Regions from separate parts of the Serratia sp. Res13-Sevr-LER1-36-b genome, predicted to be linked through region 1. Evidence: predicted binding sites of a transcription regulator. Region 1 holds the regulator's gene; the other holds the start of a gene.
The links. The regulator Fur, encoded in region 1, represses iron uptake genes when iron is present. The targets are predictions, from matches to a motif close to ATAATAATGAGAACNACTATCAA.
Positions count from the first base shown of each region.

Region 2: the regulator Fur is predicted to act here: its motif matches at 6,897-6,919, upstream of sodA (superoxide dismutase [Mn]).

Region 1 covers NZ_JADACK010000037.1:188,181-197,886, forward strand. The annotation lists gene kdpD (two-component system sensor histidine kinase KdpD) at 1-7, shown strand, start outside; gene kdpE (two-component system response regulator KdpE) at 26-715, shown strand; gene IMQ33_RS21970 (DUF3861 domain-containing protein) at 712-1,020, opposite strand; gene IMQ33_RS21975 (PadR family transcriptional regulator) at 1,020-1,658, opposite strand; gene pgm (phosphoglucomutase (alpha-D-glucose-1,6-bisphosphate-dependent)) at 1,847-3,490, opposite strand; gene seqA (replication initiation negative regulator SeqA) at 3,568-4,110, opposite strand; gene ybfF (esterase) at 4,352-5,134, shown strand; gene ybfE (LexA regulated protein) at 5,382-5,669, shown strand; gene fldA (flavodoxin FldA) at 5,873-6,412, shown strand; gene fur (ferric iron uptake transcriptional regulator) at 6,738-7,184, shown strand; gene IMQ33_RS22010 (beta-N-acetylhexosaminidase) at 7,367-9,706, opposite strand, start outside.
Region 2 covers NZ_JADACK010000011.1:95,042-104,747, forward strand. The annotation lists gene IMQ33_RS07420 (DcrB-related protein) at 1-154, opposite strand, end outside; gene fdhE (formate dehydrogenase accessory protein FdhE) at 336-1,265, opposite strand; gene fdoI (formate dehydrogenase cytochrome b556 subunit) at 1,262-1,900, opposite strand; gene fdxH (formate dehydrogenase subunit beta) at 1,897-2,808, opposite strand; gene fdnG (formate dehydrogenase-N subunit alpha) at 2,821-5,868, opposite strand; gene fdhD (formate dehydrogenase accessory sulfurtransferase FdhD) at 6,042-6,869, shown strand; gene sodA (superoxide dismutase [Mn]) at 6,998-7,621, shown strand; gene IMQ33_RS07455 (methyl-accepting chemotaxis protein) at 7,743-9,665, shown strand.

The DNA of each region.
Region 1 (9,706 bases):
CTTGTAACCAAAGAGTAGAGGCCCCGTGACCACATCGCCGACTAACATTCTGATTGTGGAAGACGAGAAAGAGATCCGTCGCTTCGTGCGCACCGCGCTGGAGAGCGAAGGGTTACGGGTATTTGAAAGTGAAACGCTGCAGCGTGGGCTGATAGAAGCTGGCACGCGCAAGCCGGATCTGATCATTCTTGATTTGGGGTTACCCGATGGCGACGGGCTGGACTACATTCGCGATCTGCGCCAATGGAGCGCCGTGCCGGTGATTGTCCTTTCCGCTCGCCATGCCGAAGAGGACAAGATTGCCGCGCTGGATGCGGGGGCCGATGACTATCTGAGCAAGCCGTTCGGCATTGGTGAACTGCTGGCTCGGGTGCGGGTTGCGCTACGCCGCCACGCCAATAGCCAACAGGAAAGCCCGTTGGTCAGCTTCTCCGATATCACCGTCGATCTGATCAACCGCAGCGTCATGCGTAACGGTGAAGATCTGCATCTGACGCCCATCGAGTTCCGTTTACTGTCCGAGTTGCTGGCCAACTCCGGTAAGGTGATCACCCAGCGGCAGCTACTCAGCCACGTCTGGGGACCCAATTACGTCGAACACAGCCACTATCTGCGCATCTATATGGGTCATCTGCGGCAAAAGCTGGAAAACGATCCGGCGCGGCCCAGGCATCTGCTTACTGAGACCGGCGTCGGCTATCGGTTTATGCCTTAATCCTGCGACGATGTTGGCCCCTTTTTCAGTCCGACCATAAACGCCTTAAACGAGTCACGCAGTGGCTCAAACAACGGATGCTTACGGTTTTCTATCATCACTTCTGAGAACAGCTTAAGCCCGACGGCAAAGGCCGCGCTGTTCTGTTCGCCAAAGTTCAGATCCTCTCGCCCTTGAATGCGCTCAACAATGGCCAGAATATCGTCGTGATTTTCTACCTCAAACACCAACTCCGGCTTGTCGACGGGTTCGCCTTTACGATCGGTCAGGGCTTCTACGGTAATGCGGAAACGGTGGCCTGGCATCAGTTATCCTCCTGTGGCTGTTTTGGCGATACCATTTCGGCTTCGATAGCTTCCACGGCGGTCAGTAGTGCCTGATTGATACGCCCGACCTGCTCCTGAGACAAATCCGCACGCATCATGTTGCCGCGCAGCAGATAGCGCAGGCGATTCATCACTTCGGAGATCCCTTCGGCCAGATTGCCCTCATGGCGATGGTCACGCCCAGCGCCAGCCAGGCGGGCAAAAATCACTTCGATGGCCGCCTGATGCTTTTGCAGCTCCTGCTTGCCGAGTTCGGTAATTTGGTAGCTCTTACGGCCATTGCCAGCCACCGCGGGCTCCAGGAAGTCTTGTTCTTCCAACAGCGTGAGGGTTGGATAAATCACACCTGGGCTTGGCACATACAGGCCGGAAGAAGCTTCTTCGATCGCCTTGATCAGCTCGTAGCCGTGGCTAGGTTTACGCTCTACCAGCGCCAGCAGCACCAAACGCAGATCGCCGTGCTCAAACAGGCGATGACGCCCGCGCCCGCCCCGGCCCTGTTCTTCACCACCACGGCCATGTTCTCCGCGGCCAGCAAAATGATGACGGCCGCCACGGCGGTGGTGGCAATGCCCCTCTTCCCGTTGGTCGTGGTGACGTGCAAATCGATTAAACATCATGATTGTTACCTCTTGATTGATGATATGAGCATCGACGCATTTAGATATATCTAACTACGTCGATGGCTCTAATCTAGATCGATATATCTAAATGCGCAAGAGGTAACCTGAAATTAGATATATCTAAATTACAGGCATAAAAAAAGCGCTGTAAAAACAGCGCCTTTTCATTATCGAGGGAGAGATTACTTGGCTGAAGCTAACACTTCGCTGACGATCTCGACCGCTTCATGCTCGATCTTCTCGCGGTGCTCGGCACCCAGGAAGCTTTCACAGTAGATCTTGTAAGCCTCTTCGGTACCCGATGGGCGAGCGGCAAACCAGCCGTTGTCGGTCATCACTTTCAGGCCGCCGATGGAAGCGCCGTTACCCGGAGCTGCCGTCAGACGCGCAGTGATAGGATCGCCCGCCAGGGTGCTGGCCTTGACCATTTCCGGTGACAGCTTGGACAACGCCGCTTTCTGTGCGGAGGTTGCCGGAGCCTGGATACGGTTGTAGCTTGGCGCGCCGAAGCGTTTGGCCAGATCGTTATAGTGATGCTGCGGGTTTTCACCGGTGACCGCGGTGATCTCTGCCGCCAGCAGGCACATGATGATGCCGTCTTTGTCGGTAGACCAAGGCGTGCCATCGAAGCGCAGGAACGAAGCCCCGGCGCTCTCTTCGCCGCCGAAGCCGAAGCTACCGTCGAACAGGCCGTCAACAAACCATTTGAAACCGACCGGCACTTCCACCAGCTTGCGGCCCAGATCGGCCACTACGCGGTCAATCATCGCGCTGGAAACCAGCGTTTTACCCACGGCAACGTTGGCACCCCATTGCGGGCGATGCTGGAACAGGTAATTGATGGCAACGGCCAGGTAGTGGTTCGGGTTCATCAGGCCCGCAGGCGTGACGATACCGTGGCGGTCATAGTCCGGATCGTTGGCAAACGCCAGATCGAACTTGTCGCGCAGGGCCAGCAGGCCCGCCATTGCCGATTCGGACGAGCAGTCCATGCGGATGATGCCGTCATGGTCGAGGTGCATAAAGCGGAAGGTCTGATCGATGGAGTCATTCACCAACGTCAGATCCAGCTTATAGTGCTCGGCAATCCGCTGCCAGTAGGCAATGCCGGAACCGCCAAGCGGGTCGACGCCCAGTTTCAGGCCCGCACGCTGAATGGCTGGCATATCGACGATGTCCACCAGCCCTTCCACGTAAGGTTGCACCAAATCCTGCGCATGCAGATGGCCGCCAGTCCAGGCTTTATCCAGCGATTGACGCTGTACGCCCTGCAGCTTGAGGCTCAGCAGTTCGTTGGCACGCTTTTCAATCACGGAAGTCAGGTTGGTATCGGCTGGGCCACCGTTTGGCGGGTTATATTTGATGCCGCCGTCTTCAGGTGGGTTATGCGAAGGCGTAATCACGATGCCGTCTGCCTGCGCGCCCCCTTTGCGGTTGAAGCACAAGATAGCGTGTGACACGGCAGGGGTTGGCGTAAAGCCGTTATTTTCCTGCACCACCACGTCAACGCCGTTGGCGGTCAGCACTTCCAGCACGGAAATAAAGGCGGGTTCGGACAGCGCATGGGTGTCTTTACCCACGTAGCAAGGGCCAGTGGTGCCCTGTTGACGACGCACTTCGGCAATGGCCTGAGCAATCGCCAGGATATGTGCTTCGTTAAAGCTCTGACGAAGCGCGCTGCCACGATGCCCTGAGGTACCGAATTTCACCGCATGTGCAGCATTACCGGCCTCTGGTTGCAGCACATAATACTGCGACGTCAGCTGGGCTACGTTGATCAAATCACTTTGCTGAGCGGGTTGCCCGGCACGTGGGTCATTAGCCATCGACTACTCCCTAAAATGCCAGTACTGTGGCCGGGCAATGAGTCGCTTACGGCCACCGTGACGGGCTGTTCGCTAAATTAGACGGTGCCGCAAACTTTCTCGATCAGTTCCGCTGGGAACTGCATGGCCTGCATGATGTGTTCGATCATGCTGCGTTTGCGGCCGGTGTTGGTATTGGTGATCACCCAGTAAGGCGTACCTGGCACATGCTTGGGCTTGGTATGCGTTCCGTTGGCCAACAGCGTTTGCTGATCGCCAGCAAAATAGGTACGGGTACGGCCATGCAACGAATCCGTTGCCGCGGCAAAGCCCGCCGCATCGAGGGTGTACAAGGTGGAAAGTACCAGCATAAAACGATTTACAGCTTTGCTCTGTTCGGCATATTCGTCCGATAGCAGCAGCTCGCGCACCGCACGCACGCGATCGCGTGGACGCTGTGCTGCAACGGCAGCCGCTGACGGCTCTGCCTGGCCACTGGCAACCACAGGAGCCGTGCGCACAGGCTGTCCTGCGGTAAACTTCAACATACGCCGTAAAATATCAGACGCACTTTCACCGATATGTTGCGTGTGGCTGGCAATATAACGGTAAAGTTCTTCGTCGACTTCAATAGTTTTCATCTTTATCCAGTACGTTTTTTCTACTTATGAACCTGAAGCCAATTGGTGCATTCAAGCCATGGGATTATAAGGTTAAAAGCGCGGGTGCGAACACTACAATGTTCTCCCAAACGGCAAAAGCAGACTTTAGCCAACCGCCTTGGCCGCCAAGCCCTCACCATACCATGAAATATCGGCAAAATTCTGCGGACCAACCAATAATCTCTCTAGCCATGTTAACCTAACTCATTATCTCAAGATCATGAACTTCACCATGAAATTACATTATCAATTATTGGCCGCAGAGGCTGCCACGCCAGCGAGCCTACCGATCGTGCTGATCCACGGCCTGTTTGGCAATCTGGATAACCTGGGCGTTCTGGCACGCGATCTGAACCAGCAGCATACGGTGATCAAGGTCGATCTGCGCAATCACGGGCTGTCACCGCGCGCGGCGGAGATGACCTACCCGGCGATGGCGCAGGATCTGTTGACGCTGTTAGACGACTTGCAAATCGAGCGAGCCATCGTAATCGGCCACTCAATGGGCGGCAAAGCAGCGATGGCGTTGACCGCGCTAGCCCCGGAGCGAATTGAACGGCTGGTGGCGATCGATATCGCCCCGGTGGATTACGACACTCGCCGCCATGACCAGATCTTTACCGCACTGCAAGCCGTCACCGATGCGGGTATCACCCAGCGTCAGCAGGCTGCGCAGCTCATGCGAGCCACGCTGGATGAAGAAGGCGTGATCCAGTTTCTGTTGAAATCTTTTCATGCTGGTAGTTGGCGGTTCAACCTGCCGGTGTTGATCGAGCAATATGAGAACATTATCGGCTGGCAAGAGGTTCCACCCTGGCCGCACCCGACGCTGTTTATCCGTGGTGGCCTCTCGCCTTACGTGCAGGATAGCTACCGCGATGACATCGCCCGTCAGTTCCCGCAGGCACGCGCCTATGTGGTTGCAGGCTCCGGTCACTGGGTCCATGCGGAGAAACCGGACGCCGTATTACGGGCAATCCACCGCTTTATTGACCAGCCCTGAGCTTAAATGGCGAAAAAACGCGCTAGAGAGAATAGCTTAGCGCGTTTGTCGCTAAGTTAGGCATTGTCGGCGCTCCATCTGCTGGGGTAATATGGCGCGCTATAATTTTGCCGCCCTGTCCAGGTGTGAAGCTGCACTTGGCTGGGGGTGAATTTGGGTTAGGGTTTATTGGCCCGAATTGTGTAAATCGAACCGTCTGGAAGCGTAAACCGCTTTTTGATGCAAACTCCCTTGCAGTAGCGCAACAATGGCAAAAGAACAAACGGATCGCACGACGCTGGATCTGTTCGCAGATGAACGCCGTCCAGGGCGCCCGAAAACCAACCCGCTTTCCCGTGATGAACAGCTTAGAATTAATAAGCGCAATCAGCTACGACGGGACAAAGTGCGTGGATTACGGCGTGTGGAGCTGAAAATCAACGCAGACGCGGTAGATGCTCTCAACAAACTGGCCGACCAGCGCAATATCAGCCGCAGCGAATTGATCGAACAAATGCTGTTGGCCCAACTGGCAGAAGAACAGCCAGAACACTGATCTCTGCCGCCGCACGCGCGGCACGGCGTTAAGGATGACGCCAGATCGGTTCCACCTCCGCAGAGGCATCGCATAAACGCGATAAAACCTCAGGGCAAATTTCTGGCATGATACGCATTTACGGCTGAGCAAGCCTGCCCTTGGCAGCGCCTCAGGCCGCGTTTACGCAACACATTCATTTGAATTAAAAGGTTATCTTTACTATGGCTCATGTAGGCATTTTCTTTGGCAGCGACACTGGCAATACCGAAAACATTGCCAAGATGATCCAAAAGACGCTTCAGCAAAAATTCGGCAACGACGTGGCAGAAATCCACGACATCGCCAAAAGCAGCAAAGAAGATCTGGCAGCGTTTGATATCCTGCTGCTCGGTATCCCAACCTGGTACTACGGCGAAGCCCAGTGCGACTGGGATGATTTCTTCCCGACGCTGGAAGACATCGACTTTAACGGCAAGCTGGTGGCGCTGTTTGGCTGTGGCGATCAGGAAGACTACGCGGAATATTTCTGCGATGCGATGGGCACCATCCGCGACATCATTGAACCACGCGGTGCGGCCATCGTCGGCCACTGGCCAACCAAAGGCTACCATTTTGAAGCCTCCAAGGGTCTGGCAGACGATGATCACTTTGTCGGGCTGGCCATTGACGAAGATCGTCAACCGGAGCTGACCAACGAACGTGTAGACGCCTGGGTCAAGCAAATCACTGAAGAGCTGAGCCTGGCCGAGATCGTCGGCTAAGCCTCTGCCCCGGCGGATACGTAACACATGGTGGGGGCGCCGTATAGCGCGCCCTTCTGTTATCGGCATCACGGATTAGAGCAATAGAAGCTACAAGTTTGTAACTTCCTACCTCGCCACGGTAGACTGAGATATCGGTTTATCCCATCCATCAAAGCTTTGCATGATTACCCTGTAAACGTGCAAAGATATGTTTGTTAACAACCGGCGGTTTCTATTTGCAGCAACCGGTTCTATAATGAGACGCAATTAACGCTTTGTGCCAACCGATGCCATAGGCGAGAACGCCTCAACTTGATTAGCATAGTAACAGGACTGAATCCGCATGACTGATAACAACTCCGCATTGAAGAAGGCTGGCTTAAAAGTCACTCTTCCGCGACTCAAAATCCTGGAAGTATTACAGGATCCGGCATGCCATCACGTCAGTGCGGAAGATCTGTACAAAAAACTGATAGATATGGGCGAAGAAATTGGCCTGGCCACGGTATACCGCGTGCTGAACCAGTTTGACGACGCAGGTATTGTGACCCGCCACAATTTTGAAGGTGGCAAGTCGGTTTTCGAACTGACTCAGCAACACCATCACGATCACCTGATTTGCCTGGACTGCGGCAAAGTGATCGAGTTCAGCGACGAATCCATCGAAGTGCGTCAGCGCGATATCGCCAAGCAACACGGTATCAAGCTCACCAACCACAGCCTGTACCTGTACGGCCACTGTGAAACCGGTGACTGCCGCGAGAACGAAACGCTGCACAACAAGAACTGATTCTGGCTCGCCAGAACGTGAAAACCGCCTAAATGGCGGTTTTTTTATGCCCGGATGACAGGCAAAAAAATCCCCGGACAGGCCCGGGGAAAAATATCCACTCAATTATCACAATTGCAGTTTGCTCTCACCTTGCACTATCTCCGCCCCTCTACCGACACGTAGGTGGGCGGAGTTCTCACTTACGCTTTCACTGGTTCGGCACGGCTGAAGCGTTTGCCATCCGGGCTGATTGCTCGGATTTGCACGTCACCCGCCACCGCTGGGCGCGCTTTATCGTCATAACGCTGCCACTGTTTGCCGCCGTCGGTGGAATATTCAATTCCCAGGCCCGGCAGAGCAATATTCGCCTCCAACTTGCCCCCGATGATACGAGCACCTGGGACCGGCAGGCGATAGCTCACGCCCGCTTTATCCATCTTGGCCAGTTCACGCTGCCCGATCAGGTTGGCAAAGCGCAGCCAGTCCTGATCCAGCGTTTTGGTATCGACCTGATGGGTTTCGCCACCTTTATACTCACGGCCAGCTTTGTAATCCTGCTCCCAGCTGGCACGGTGCCATGCACGTTCTGCAAGCGACACGGCACGTGGGTAAATCATGTATTCCATCTGCTGGTCGGTACGCACCACTTCGCTCCACAGTTGGGCGGAAAGACCATATGCGCCCGGCCACGGTTTGTCGCTCTTGGCGGCGAAGTGGTTACCGTCACGGTCAACCGAGGTTTCGGCGTTCTGCGGCAGGTTGTTCGGCGCAAAGCTGAAGATCTTCTGCTCGTCGCTGAAACGGGTGCCCCAGTAATAACCGTGTTCGTCCGGGCTGACTTCATACGGGAAGTCCATGTAGACGTAGTCCGGGTTAGAGATCACCACGTCATAACCCTTGTTCGCCCAGTCGTTAGCCGAGTCGAAGCCACCCCAGTACAGGGTATCCCAGAAGTTCACCGCCACATGCTTGGTCGCGAAGGCCTTCGAGTCTTTGGCATCTTTCAGGCCGTCCTGCCACGCCTGCATTCTGTCAATGCCGTGCGCTTTCACCAACTGGCTGACTTCCAGACCGAAGTAGCTTGGCAAGTGTTCCATATCTTCCACTTTGCCATCTTTGATGATGGCCTGACAAACCTGCGACTTGGCCCACGGCTTGTCTTCTTTGCTCAGATCGAGGATACCCTTGCCCGCTTCCGGGTTTTTCACGTCGGTATAGCCAGCGCCCAGACGGATGTTCTTCGCTTCGTCCCCACCAAAGTGCCAGGTTTTCAGCGGCTGACCGGCCTCTTTGTGCATCTGGGCCACTTCACCAATCACTTTGTCCACGAAGTTCTTGGAGGAATCCAGGCATGGGTTCAGGTAGCTCTGGCGGTTGAAGTACTGCACCGAGGTGGTATTGGAGGTATCAGTCGGATCCACCAGGCGGAACTCGTTGGCCTCTTTCCCTTTCCCTTCGGCAAGCAGCTTCTTGTAGCGAGCTTCCATGGAGGTAATCGCCGCACGGGCGTGCGCCGGCATGTCGATCTCAGGGATCACTTCAATCTGGCGTGCCTGAGCATATTTAACGATGTCGATATAGTCCTGACGGGAGAAGAAGCCACCGTGCGGTGCCGGGCCAGAGCCATATTGTGGCATCAGGCAGGTGGTCTCGCTCAGGTCATGACAACGCTGGCCGCCCACTTCAGTCAACTCTGGCAGGCCAGGGATCTCAATGCGCCAACCTTCGTCATCCGTCAGGTGGAAGTGGAATTTGTTCAGCTTGTAGGCTGCCATCTGATCCAGCAGGCGCAATACGGCGTCTTTTTGGTGGAAGTTACGCGCCACGTCCAGGAAGATGCCGCGGTATTGGAAGCGCGGTGCATCTTTGGCATCCAGCGTCGCGATCTTCTTGCTGCCATCCGAAGGGATTAGCGACAGGATGGATTGCAGACCATAGAACACCCCAGTCTGATCGAAACCGACGATCTCGGCACCTTTCTCGCCGATCTTCAGTTGGTAGGCACCTGGAACGGCCTGATCGCCTTTGAATGCCGCTGGCTTAATATCCGTCTTGATCGGATAACCGCTCACCTGGCTCTCAATGCCCAGCAGGGCAAAACGCTCGGCTGCCGCATCTGCCGCTGGTTTGGTCAAGGCGCTCAGTTCCAACGCCACGCCTTTGCTCAGGTCAATATCCTTCGAATGGACTTTAACTTCCATCGGGGTTGGGATGATTTGCCCACGCAGCGATGCCATCGGCAACACTTTCAGATCCTGGTTCTTGGTGAAGCGGCTTTCCGGCACCATCAGAATGTTGTTGTCATCCTTGGTACGCTTCCACTGGTCACCGGTGAACGGGGCAACAAACTGGTGAACATCTTCGGTATCGGTATTTGACAGGATCTTAGGCTGAGCATCGCCGGAAGTGGCATACCAGCGCGGCAGGAAGTCGGTGCGGAACAGCTGCCAGTATTCAGCGATAATCGGGATTTCCACCGCCTGATTGGCCGGGAAGCTGGTGAATTTGTCTGTCGGTTCCAGCTTATACAGATCGCCGGT
Region 2 (9,706 bases), on a different contig from region 1:
CCGGTGGCGCTGGGGCTGGCGTTACGGGTTGTGTCACAACCGGTTTTGGCGCGGGGGCCGGGACTTCCGGCTTTTTGCTGTCCTGGTTATCGCAGGCTACCAGCCCGGTAAGCAGCACGGCCAGCGCCGCGCCTTTGGCAAGGGTCTTCAACATCATGTCTTCCTTTCGCGTTACGCGTCTTGACGTAACGGTAGCAACTCGCTTCCCGGTTTGCCAGATGTCTAATCCGAAAGTCGTTGCGGCCCCCTCCCATAGGGAGAGGGAGCTGCAAAAGTGATGGACTTGAGTTGAGCAATTACAGTGGCAAGGGGCGAACGAATAAGCCCAACTGTAATTACTCGCCAGGGAACAGGAACGGGTTGATACTGCTGCGCGCAAAGCCTTCCTCTTCCATCTTGGCATCGAGGATAAGCGAAGCCAGATCGTCAGCCACCGCCTCGACCTTCGGGTCCTTCTCCTGATAGAGGATCTTCAGGTAGGTGCCGCAATCGCCACAGCTTTCCGCTTTCACGGCCGCCTGCTCACTTTCCAGTGACCAGTAGTTGAGATCGCCGGTTTGCTCGCAGTTGCTGCATTTCACCCGCACCACGTGCCATTCGCTTTCGCACAGGTTGCAGTGCAGATAGCGCAGGCCGTTCACGGTACCAAGATGCACCACGCTGGAAACCGGGATACTGCCGCAAACCGGGCAGAATTGGCGATGCTCGCCGTACTCGGCCCGTGCCTTGCCAGGGATCTGGCTGGCCATCTGCGCCCAATACAACGACAGCGCCGCCCAAAGGAACGGGGCTTTGTCGCTGCCTACTTTGGCAAACTCGCCTTTCAGCAGGGCGCTGGCCAGCAGCTCCAGCTCATGGGACGAGGATTTCTCCAGGTTATCCAACACCGCCAGCACGTGTTCCGGTGCCTGCGGGCGCAGTTCTGCGATCAGCGATGCCAGCAGCTTGTGCCAGTGTTCGCTGCGTGGATAGACGCTGATGTCCAACGGCGGCTTACCGCTAGCGGCGCTCTGAGTCAGCGTTTCACCGAGATCCAGCTCCAGCGGATTATCGTGGCAGGCGTTGTTCTGCGCTTGCGCAATGCTGGCAGCAAAATTGAGATAGTCACCCAGCGGATGGTCTACGGCCAGTTGCTGCAGACGTTCGGCTCGGCGGGTATAAAGGCTCTTCAAGTTGGCGAAAAGTAACGGCGGAATAGTTTCCGCCGTTGAAGACTTTTCACGCTGTGCCCCTAACTGCTCTTTAGGAACGATGCGGATACTCATCTGGGTTTGTCTTCCTGTTGTTTCTCGCGGACCTCACGGTACCAGCGCGGATGATGCTTCTTGGCCCAGGCAGCCGGCACCCAACCTTCCACCATCGCGGTAATGGTGCCTTTTACCCACAACGCGGCGTAAATGTGCACCATAATCACGATGATCAACCCCACCGCTGCCAACGAATGCACCACCAACGCGATGCGGATCAGCGGAATGGAGAAGGATGGGGCAAAGTATGGCCGCCAGATAACGATACCACTGGCCAGCAACAGCACCAGACTGATGATCGCCGCCCAGAATACGCACTTCTGACCGAAATTATAACGCCCAGTGTCACCCACTTCCTCATTCATGGCGATTTTGTGGATGTTTTTCGCCCAGACGATATCTTCCCGGTTGATCAGGTTGTGCTTCCAGTAGCGCAGGAACATCAGCAGGAACGCGACGAACATCAACACCCCGGTGAAGGGGTGAAGGATGCGTGCCAGCTGTGGCGTACCAAAGATATTCATCAGCCAGTTAAAGGACGGGAACAGGAACCCCAGCCCGCTGACGGCGGCAAAAATAAAGCAGAACGCCACAATCCAGTGGTTAATCCGCTCCGGCGCGCTATAGCGCTGAATTGGCTTTTCCTTCCTCATTTGCGCGTCTCCTCATCATGATGCTCGTCCTTCGGATCCTGCTCTTCCTCTTCTTCAACGCGGTTTGGCCCCACGCCAACGTAATGGAAGATACTGGCCGCAAAGGTGGCAGCAAACCCGATGGCGGCCAACGGCTTCCAGACCCCTTTCCAGAAGGTCACCGCCGGGCTGATGGTCGGGTTATCCGGTAAACCGTGGTACAGCTGCGGTTTATCGGCGTGATGCAGTACGTACATCACGTGGGTGCCGCCCACGCCAGCCGGATCGTACAGACCGGCATTCTGGTAGCCACGGGTTTTCAGTTCATCGACACGTTCCGCCGCGACATTTTTCATCGCTTCTTTGGTGCCGAAGTGGATCGCCCCGGTCGGACAGGTTTTCACACAGGCCGGTTCCTGGCCAACGCCAACGCGGTCGACGCACAGGGTGCATTTGTACACCCGGTTGTCTTCCGCATTCATGCGTGGCACGTCGAACGGGCAACCGGCGATGCAATAGCCGCAGCCGATGCAGTGTTCGGACTGGAAATCGACGATGCCGTTGGCGTACTGGATGATGGCACCTTCCGATGGGCACGCCTTCAGGCAGCCCGGATCGGCGCAGTGCATGCAGCCATCCTTGCGGATCAGCCACTCCAGCTTGCCGTGCTCCTCAACTTCCGAGAAGCGCATCACCGTCCACGATTTGGCGGTCAGATCGGCGGGGTTATCGTAAACCCCGACGTTGTGCCCCACTTCATCGCGGATATCGTTCCATTCAGAACAGGCCACCTGGCAGGCTTTGCAGCCGATACAGGTAGTGACATCGATCAGCTTGGCCACTTCTTCCTGGTGATCGCGCGCGCGCGGTGCCGGGGTGAAGCCATTGGTGGCGGATTTACGAATGATGTCTTGAGATTGCATTGCCATAATTCGTCTCCGTTACACCTTTTCCACGTTAACCAGGAACGCCTTGAACTCTGGCGTTTGCGTATTGGCGTCGCCGACAAACGGCGTCAGCGTGTTGGCGATAAAGCCCTTCTTCGCCACCCCTTCGTAACCCCAGTGGATCGGGATGCCGATGGTGTCCACGTCCTGGCCATTTACCTGCAGAGTACGAATACGTTTGGTCACCACCGCCTTGGCCTTGATATAGCCACGGTTGGAGCTGACTTTTACCGTATCACCCTGCTTGATGCCTTTCTTCTCTGCCAGCTTCTCGCCAATTTCGATGAACTGCTCTGGCTGAGCGATGGCGTTGATCAACGCGTGTTTGGTCCAGTAGTGGAAATGTTCGGTCAGACGATAGGTAGTACCGACATACGGGAACTTGTCGGATTTGCCCATCGCGGCCAGATCGTCTTTGAACACGCGCGCCGCCGGGTTGGACACCACGTTCGGGTGCAACGGGTTGGTGCCGAGCGGCGTTTCAAACGGCTCGTAGTGTTCAGGGAACGGCCCTTCCGCCAGTTTGTCGAGGGCAAACAGGCGGCCCATGCCTTCCGGTTGCATGATAAACGGCCCGACGTCGCTGCCCGGTGCGGCGGCGCTGTAGTCCGGGATATCAACCCCGCCCCACTTGGCACCATCCCACTCCAGCAACTGGCGTTTGGCATCCCACGGTTTACCCGCTGGATCCGCAGACGCACGGTTATACAGGATGCGGCGGTTCAGCGGCCATGCCCAAGCCCAGCCCAGCGTGTTGCCAAGGCCTGAAGGATCGGCGTTATCACGGCGCGCCATCTGGTTGCCCGCTGGCGTCCAACTGCCTGCGAAGATCCAGCAGCCACTTGCCGTGGTGCCGTCATCACGCAGGTGCGCGAAGGTGCTCAGCAGTTCGCCTTTCTTCGCCAACACTTTGCCGTCTGGATCGAGGACATCCGCCAGTGCCCGGCCGTTGCTCTCCATCGCCACTTCTTCTGGCTTCGGATTTTCCGGAGTCAGGTAATCCCAGGACATGTTCAGCAACTGCTCAGGGACCGCGCCGCCGTCACGGGTGTACATTTCGCGCAGGCGCATCAGCAGCCCCGCCAGAATTTCACCGTCGTTCAGCGCTTCCCCTGGGGCATCGGCCCCTTTCCAGTGCCATTGCAGCCAGCGGCCAGAGTTAACGATTGAACCGTTCTCTTCGGCAAAGCAGGTGGACGGCAGGCGGAATACCTCGGTCTGGATTTTCGATGGGTCAACGTCGTTGAACTCATCGTGGTTCTGCCAGAAGTTGGCGGTTTCGGTGTTCAGCGGATCGATGGTCACCAGGAACTTCAGCTTGGCCAGCGAGGCCACCACTTTGTTCTTGTTCGGGAACGACGCAACCGGGTTAAAGCCCTGGCAGATATAGCCATTCACTTTCCCCTGCGACATCATCTCGAAATACTGCAGCACGTCGTAGCCTTTGTCCCACTTCGGCAACCAGTCAAAGCCCCAGCTGTTATCTTTCTGCGCTTTGTCGCCGTAGAAGCTCTTCATCATGCTGACGAAGAATTTCGGGTAGTTGCTCCAGTAGTTTACCTGGCCCGGCAGCAGCGCCTTCGGCGTGTTCGCTTTCAGGTAGGTCTCCAGATCGGCCTGCTTCTCGGAAGGCAGCGTCATATAGCCCGGCAGGCTTTGTGACAGCAGACCCAAATCGGTCAGCCCCTGGATATTGGAGTGGCCGCGCAGGGCGTTCACGCCCCCCCCTGCCATGCCCATGTTGCCAAGCAGCAGCTGGATCATCGCCATGGTACGGATGTTCTGCGCACCGACCGAGTGCTGTGTCCAGCCCAGGGCATAGAGGAACGAGGCCGTCTTGTCGTTGGCGCTGGTTTCGGCGATATATTCGCACACCTTGAGGAAATCCTCGGTTGGCGTGCCGCAGATGTTGGTGACCACCTCTGGCGTATAACGGCTGATGTGCTTTTTCAGCAGGTTCCACACGCAGTTCGGGTCCTGTAGCGTAGTATCACGCTTGGCGAAGCCGTTCTCGTCGAGCTGGTAATTCCAGGTGGTTTTATCGTATTTGCGATTGTCCGCGTCGTAGCCGCTGAACAGGCCGTCGTCAAAGGTGAAGTCTTCCCGCACCAGCAGGCTGGCGTTGGTGTAGGCGTCCACGTATTCGCGGTTAATCTTGTTATTGGTGATCAGGTACAGCAAGACGCCCGACAGGAAAGCAATGTCGGTACCTGAACGGATAGGCGTGTAGAAATCCGCCACGGATGCAGTACGGGTAAAGCGCGGATCGATGACGATCAGCTTGGCTTTATTATGAATTTTGGCTTCCATCGCCCAGCGGAATCCCACTGGATGCGCTTCTGCCGCATTCCCACCCATGACGATAATTAAGTCGGCGTTCTTGATATCAACCCAGTGGTTGGTCATCGCACCGCGACCAAATGTTGGAGCAAGACTTGCTACCGTTGGTCCGTGTCAGACACGCGCCTGGTTATCTACGGCAAGCATGCCGAGAGCGCGACTAAATTTTTGGGTCAGCATACCGGTTTCGTTGCTGGAGGCCGAAGCACACAGCATCCCGGTGGAGAGCCAACGGTTCACCGTTACGCCAGCGGCGTTGGTGGCTTCGAAGTTGGCATCGCGGTCTTCTTTCATCAGTTTGGCGATGCGGGTGAAGGCGTCGTCCCAACTGATGCGTTGCCACTTGTCCGAGCCTGGAGCGCGATATTCTGGGTATTGGAGACGGCTTTCGCTGTGGATGAAATCCACCAGACCTGCACCTTTCGGGCACAGTGCACCACGGTTTACCGGATGGTCTGGATCCCCTTCGATATGGAAGATGCTCTCTTTGGCGTTTTTGGCGCCATCACCAAGGCTGTACATCAACAGCCCACAGCCGACGGAACAATACGTGCAGGTATTACGGGTTTCACGGGCGCGCAGCAACTTGTACTGCCGGGTTTCCGCCAATGCCACCGCCGGGCTAAAGCCCAGTGCGGCCACCGTGGTTCCTGCCATACCGCCAGCGCAGATCTTAAAGAACTGCCTTCTGCTGACCTGCATGGGGGGTCTCCTTTCTCTCTCGTGTTGTCACATTGTTTCAAATGACGCTTTCCCCCTTAAAGCGGGAAGCGCTAAAATCACTATTCTTATGTGGGTATTGGCCAAATGGGCCGCAACGGCGCCGCAATAATACCATAGCAGGCGTAGGGTTGTTACAAACAGGTGCCAGGAAAGTGAACAAAATTAACCAAGAGCAGCCCACAAATGTGAACGCGCTCACGGGCCTGATCCAGGCTCCGGTGTACCAGCGCGGGCAACTGACCACCACAGAGCAAGATTGGCTCGCCGAAGAGGTGCCGGTCGCGCTGGTGTATAACGGTATTTCTCACGTGGTGATGATGTGTACGCCAAAGGATCTTGAGGCGTTCGCCCTCGGTTTTTCCCTCTCGGAAGGGATTATCGACTCACCACGGGATATCTTCAGTATAGAGGTTAATCCCACCTGCAACGGCATGGAAGTACAAATCGAGCTTTCCAGCCGCCGCTTTGCCGGGCTGAAGGAGCGCCGCCGGGCGATGGCTGGCCGCACAGGGTGCGGCGTTTGTGGCATTGAACAGTTGGCGGATATCTTCCGGCCGGTCACACCACTGCCCTTTACCCAGACCTTCTCGCTGGCCAATCTCGATCGCGCCCTCAGCCAGTTGCGCCAGGTGCAGAACGTCGGCCAGTTGACGGGGTGTACCCACGCCGCAGGTTGGATCTCACCGCAGGGTGAACTACTGGGCGGCTGCGAAGACGTTGGCCGCCATGTGGCACTGGACAAAATGATCGGCATACGCGCCAAACAGGGCTGGCAGCAAGGGGCGATCCTGGTTTCCAGCCGGGCCAGCTATGAGATGGTGCAAAAATCCGCCATGTGCGGCGCCGAGATCCTGTTCGTGGTGTCTGCCGCCACCTCGCTGGCGGTGGAAATCGCCGAGCGCAGCAACCTGACATTGGTTGGCTTTAGCAAGCCAGGCCGGGCAACGGTGTTTACTCACCCGCAGCGTATTACCGATTAATCCCTAAACCACACAGTCTGTAGGGCATTGATAATCATTTTCAATATCATTTAATTAATTATAATGCATCATACTGCTTACGCGGTGCTCACATTTTGCGCCGCCCTACACTACTGGAGATGATGATCATGAGTTATTCACTGCCATCCCTACCTTACGCTTACGACGCACTAGAACCGCATTTCGACAAGCAGACGATGGAAATCCATCACACCAAACACCACCAGACCTATGTCAACAACGCCAACACCGTGCTGGAAGCTTACCCTGAGCTGGCTTCGCTGAGCGTAGAAGAGCTGATCCAGGATCTGGATAAAGTCCCTGCAGACAAGCGCACCTTTATGCGCAACAACGCAGGCGGCCACGCTAACCACAGCCTGTTCTGGAAAGGCCTGAAAACCGGCACCACGCTGGGTGGCGATCTGAAAGCCGCTATCGAGCGCGATTTCGGCAGCGTAGAGAAATTCCAGGAAGAGTTCGAGAAAGCCGCCGCCACCCGTTTCGGTTCTGGCTGGGCTTGGCTGGTGCTGAAAGGCGACAAACTGGCCGTGGTATCTACCGCTAACCAGGACAGCCCGCTGATGGGCGAAGCCGTCTCCGGCGCTTCAGGCTTGCCAATCGTTGGCCTGGACGTGTGGGAACACGCTTACTACCTGAAATTCCAGAACCGTCGCCCTGACTACATCAAGGCATTCTGGAACGTGGTGAACTGGGACGAAGCGGCCAAACGCTTCGCCGAAGCCAAGAAATAATTTGGCTTATCTCCGATGATGCCCGCTGATGCGGGCATTTTTTTGCCCGTTGTCCGCTAAAGTTTAACCGCCCCTTGCCGATGCTTTGTTCAATTGACCAACGCCTAAAGAGGGATAAATCATGGCGGCATTGAAAGCTTTGGCAGGAAAAATCGTTCATCTCACCGTAGGTAAAAAGCTCGGACTCGGATTCTCTCTGATGTTGATACTGGCGATCGTTATCGCTGGCACCGGGATAACCTACCTCAATCTTATCGAATCACGCAGCGACCGCATCGATTTCAGCTATCAGTTAACGGGCGAAATCAGTCAGGCTAAATACACCCGAGCCATGTTTAGCCAAAATTACAATACCGACTACCTTGAACGTAACCGCAAACATATCGAGAACGCGTTGCAGTTGGCCAGCCACGCGCAAAACCTGAATTGGGATGCGCAAAGCCGCAAGGATCTGGAGCTTTTGGTGGTGTTGCTGGGTAACTATGAGCAACAACAGAAAATGTTTGCCAAAGCCGTGGTGGATAAAGACGCGGTACGAGCCAGCTGGAACATGTCCGAAGTTCAGGACAGCCTGAGCCAAGTTGAACGCCAACTGGGTGCTGCCGATCTGCAACTGGCGTTTATCCAGTTGAACCAGAAGCTGACCCAGATCCGCTACTATGCCCGTGGCCTGGTGCTGCAACCCAATCGCGACTCCGAAATCCCATTACTCAGCGCTATCGACGACGCCCGTAGCGCCGCCAACACGCTCAGCCAACGCCTGAACGAGTCACAGCGCCCGTTGCTCCAACCTCTGTTGACCGTGCTTGACGAGTATAAAGGCCACATCGCGGCCTACCTGCCCGCCGTTGAGAATGAGATCAAGATCAGTAAACAGCTCGGTGGCTACGCTGACGAGATCGGTACGCTGGTTAACAATTTCATGAAGGATGAGCTGACGCAGACGCACAATAATATCAATACCGCACAGTGGCAGATGGGGATCACCACGGCGATCGCCATCCTTGCTGGCCTACTGGTGTCATGGCGTATCACATTGCAGATCACTCGCCCACTCAACAGCACCCTGGAACTGGCAGAACGCATTGCCAAGGGTGATCTACGCCAGGCGCAAACCAGCACTCGCCGTGATGAACTGGGCCAGTTGCTTAACGCCGTCGCCGCCATGAGCCAGAATCTGCGCGATATGATTGAGAAAATCCAGATGGGGGTCAGCCAGGTCTCCACCGCCGCCGGGGAAATCGCTGCGGGCAATACCGATCTCTCTTCACGTACCGAACAGCAGGCCGCCGCGGTGGAAGAAACCGCCGCCAGCATGGAACAGCTCACCGCTACGGTGAAGCAGAATGCCGACAACGCCCATCACGCTAACCAGCTGGCGACCGATGCCTCGCAAACCGCACAGCAGGGCGGCAAACTGGTCAACAACGTCGTCAGCACCATGCGGGATATTTCTAACAGTTCGCAGCGGATCGCCGAAATTACTACCCTGATCAACGGCATTGCCTTCCAGACCAACATCCTGGCCCTGAACGCCGCCGTAGAGGCAGCCCGGGCAGGCGAGCAAGGGCGCGGTTTCTCGGTTGTTGCCAGCGAAGTCCGCAATCTGGCCCAGCGCAGCGCCCAGGCGGCGAAAGAAATCGAAGGGTTGATCACCGAGTCGGTCAACCGGGTACAGAGCGGTACCGCACTGGTGGAAGACACCGGCAACACCATGGAACAAATCGTCCGCTCGGTCACCCACGTGCGCGATATCATGGCTGAAATAGCCGCCGCCTCCGATGAACAGACCAGGGGCATCGCGCAGATTGGCCAGGCCATCGTGGAAATGGATCACACCACTCAGCAAAACGCCGCACTAGTGGAAGAGTCTGCTGCTGCCGCCGATTCGCTGGAAGAACAGGCCGAAATGCTACTGCAAAGCGTCTCGGTATTCCGCCTGGCAGATAAGGCTGCGCCAGTGGAAACCAAAACTGCCCAGCTCAAATCGCCATCAATGGCCAAACCGAGCGCCAGCGCCGAAGACAACTGGACGACCTTCTAACCCCTCCGCCCGCCCGGTGATCTCCGGGCGGGTTATTCTGT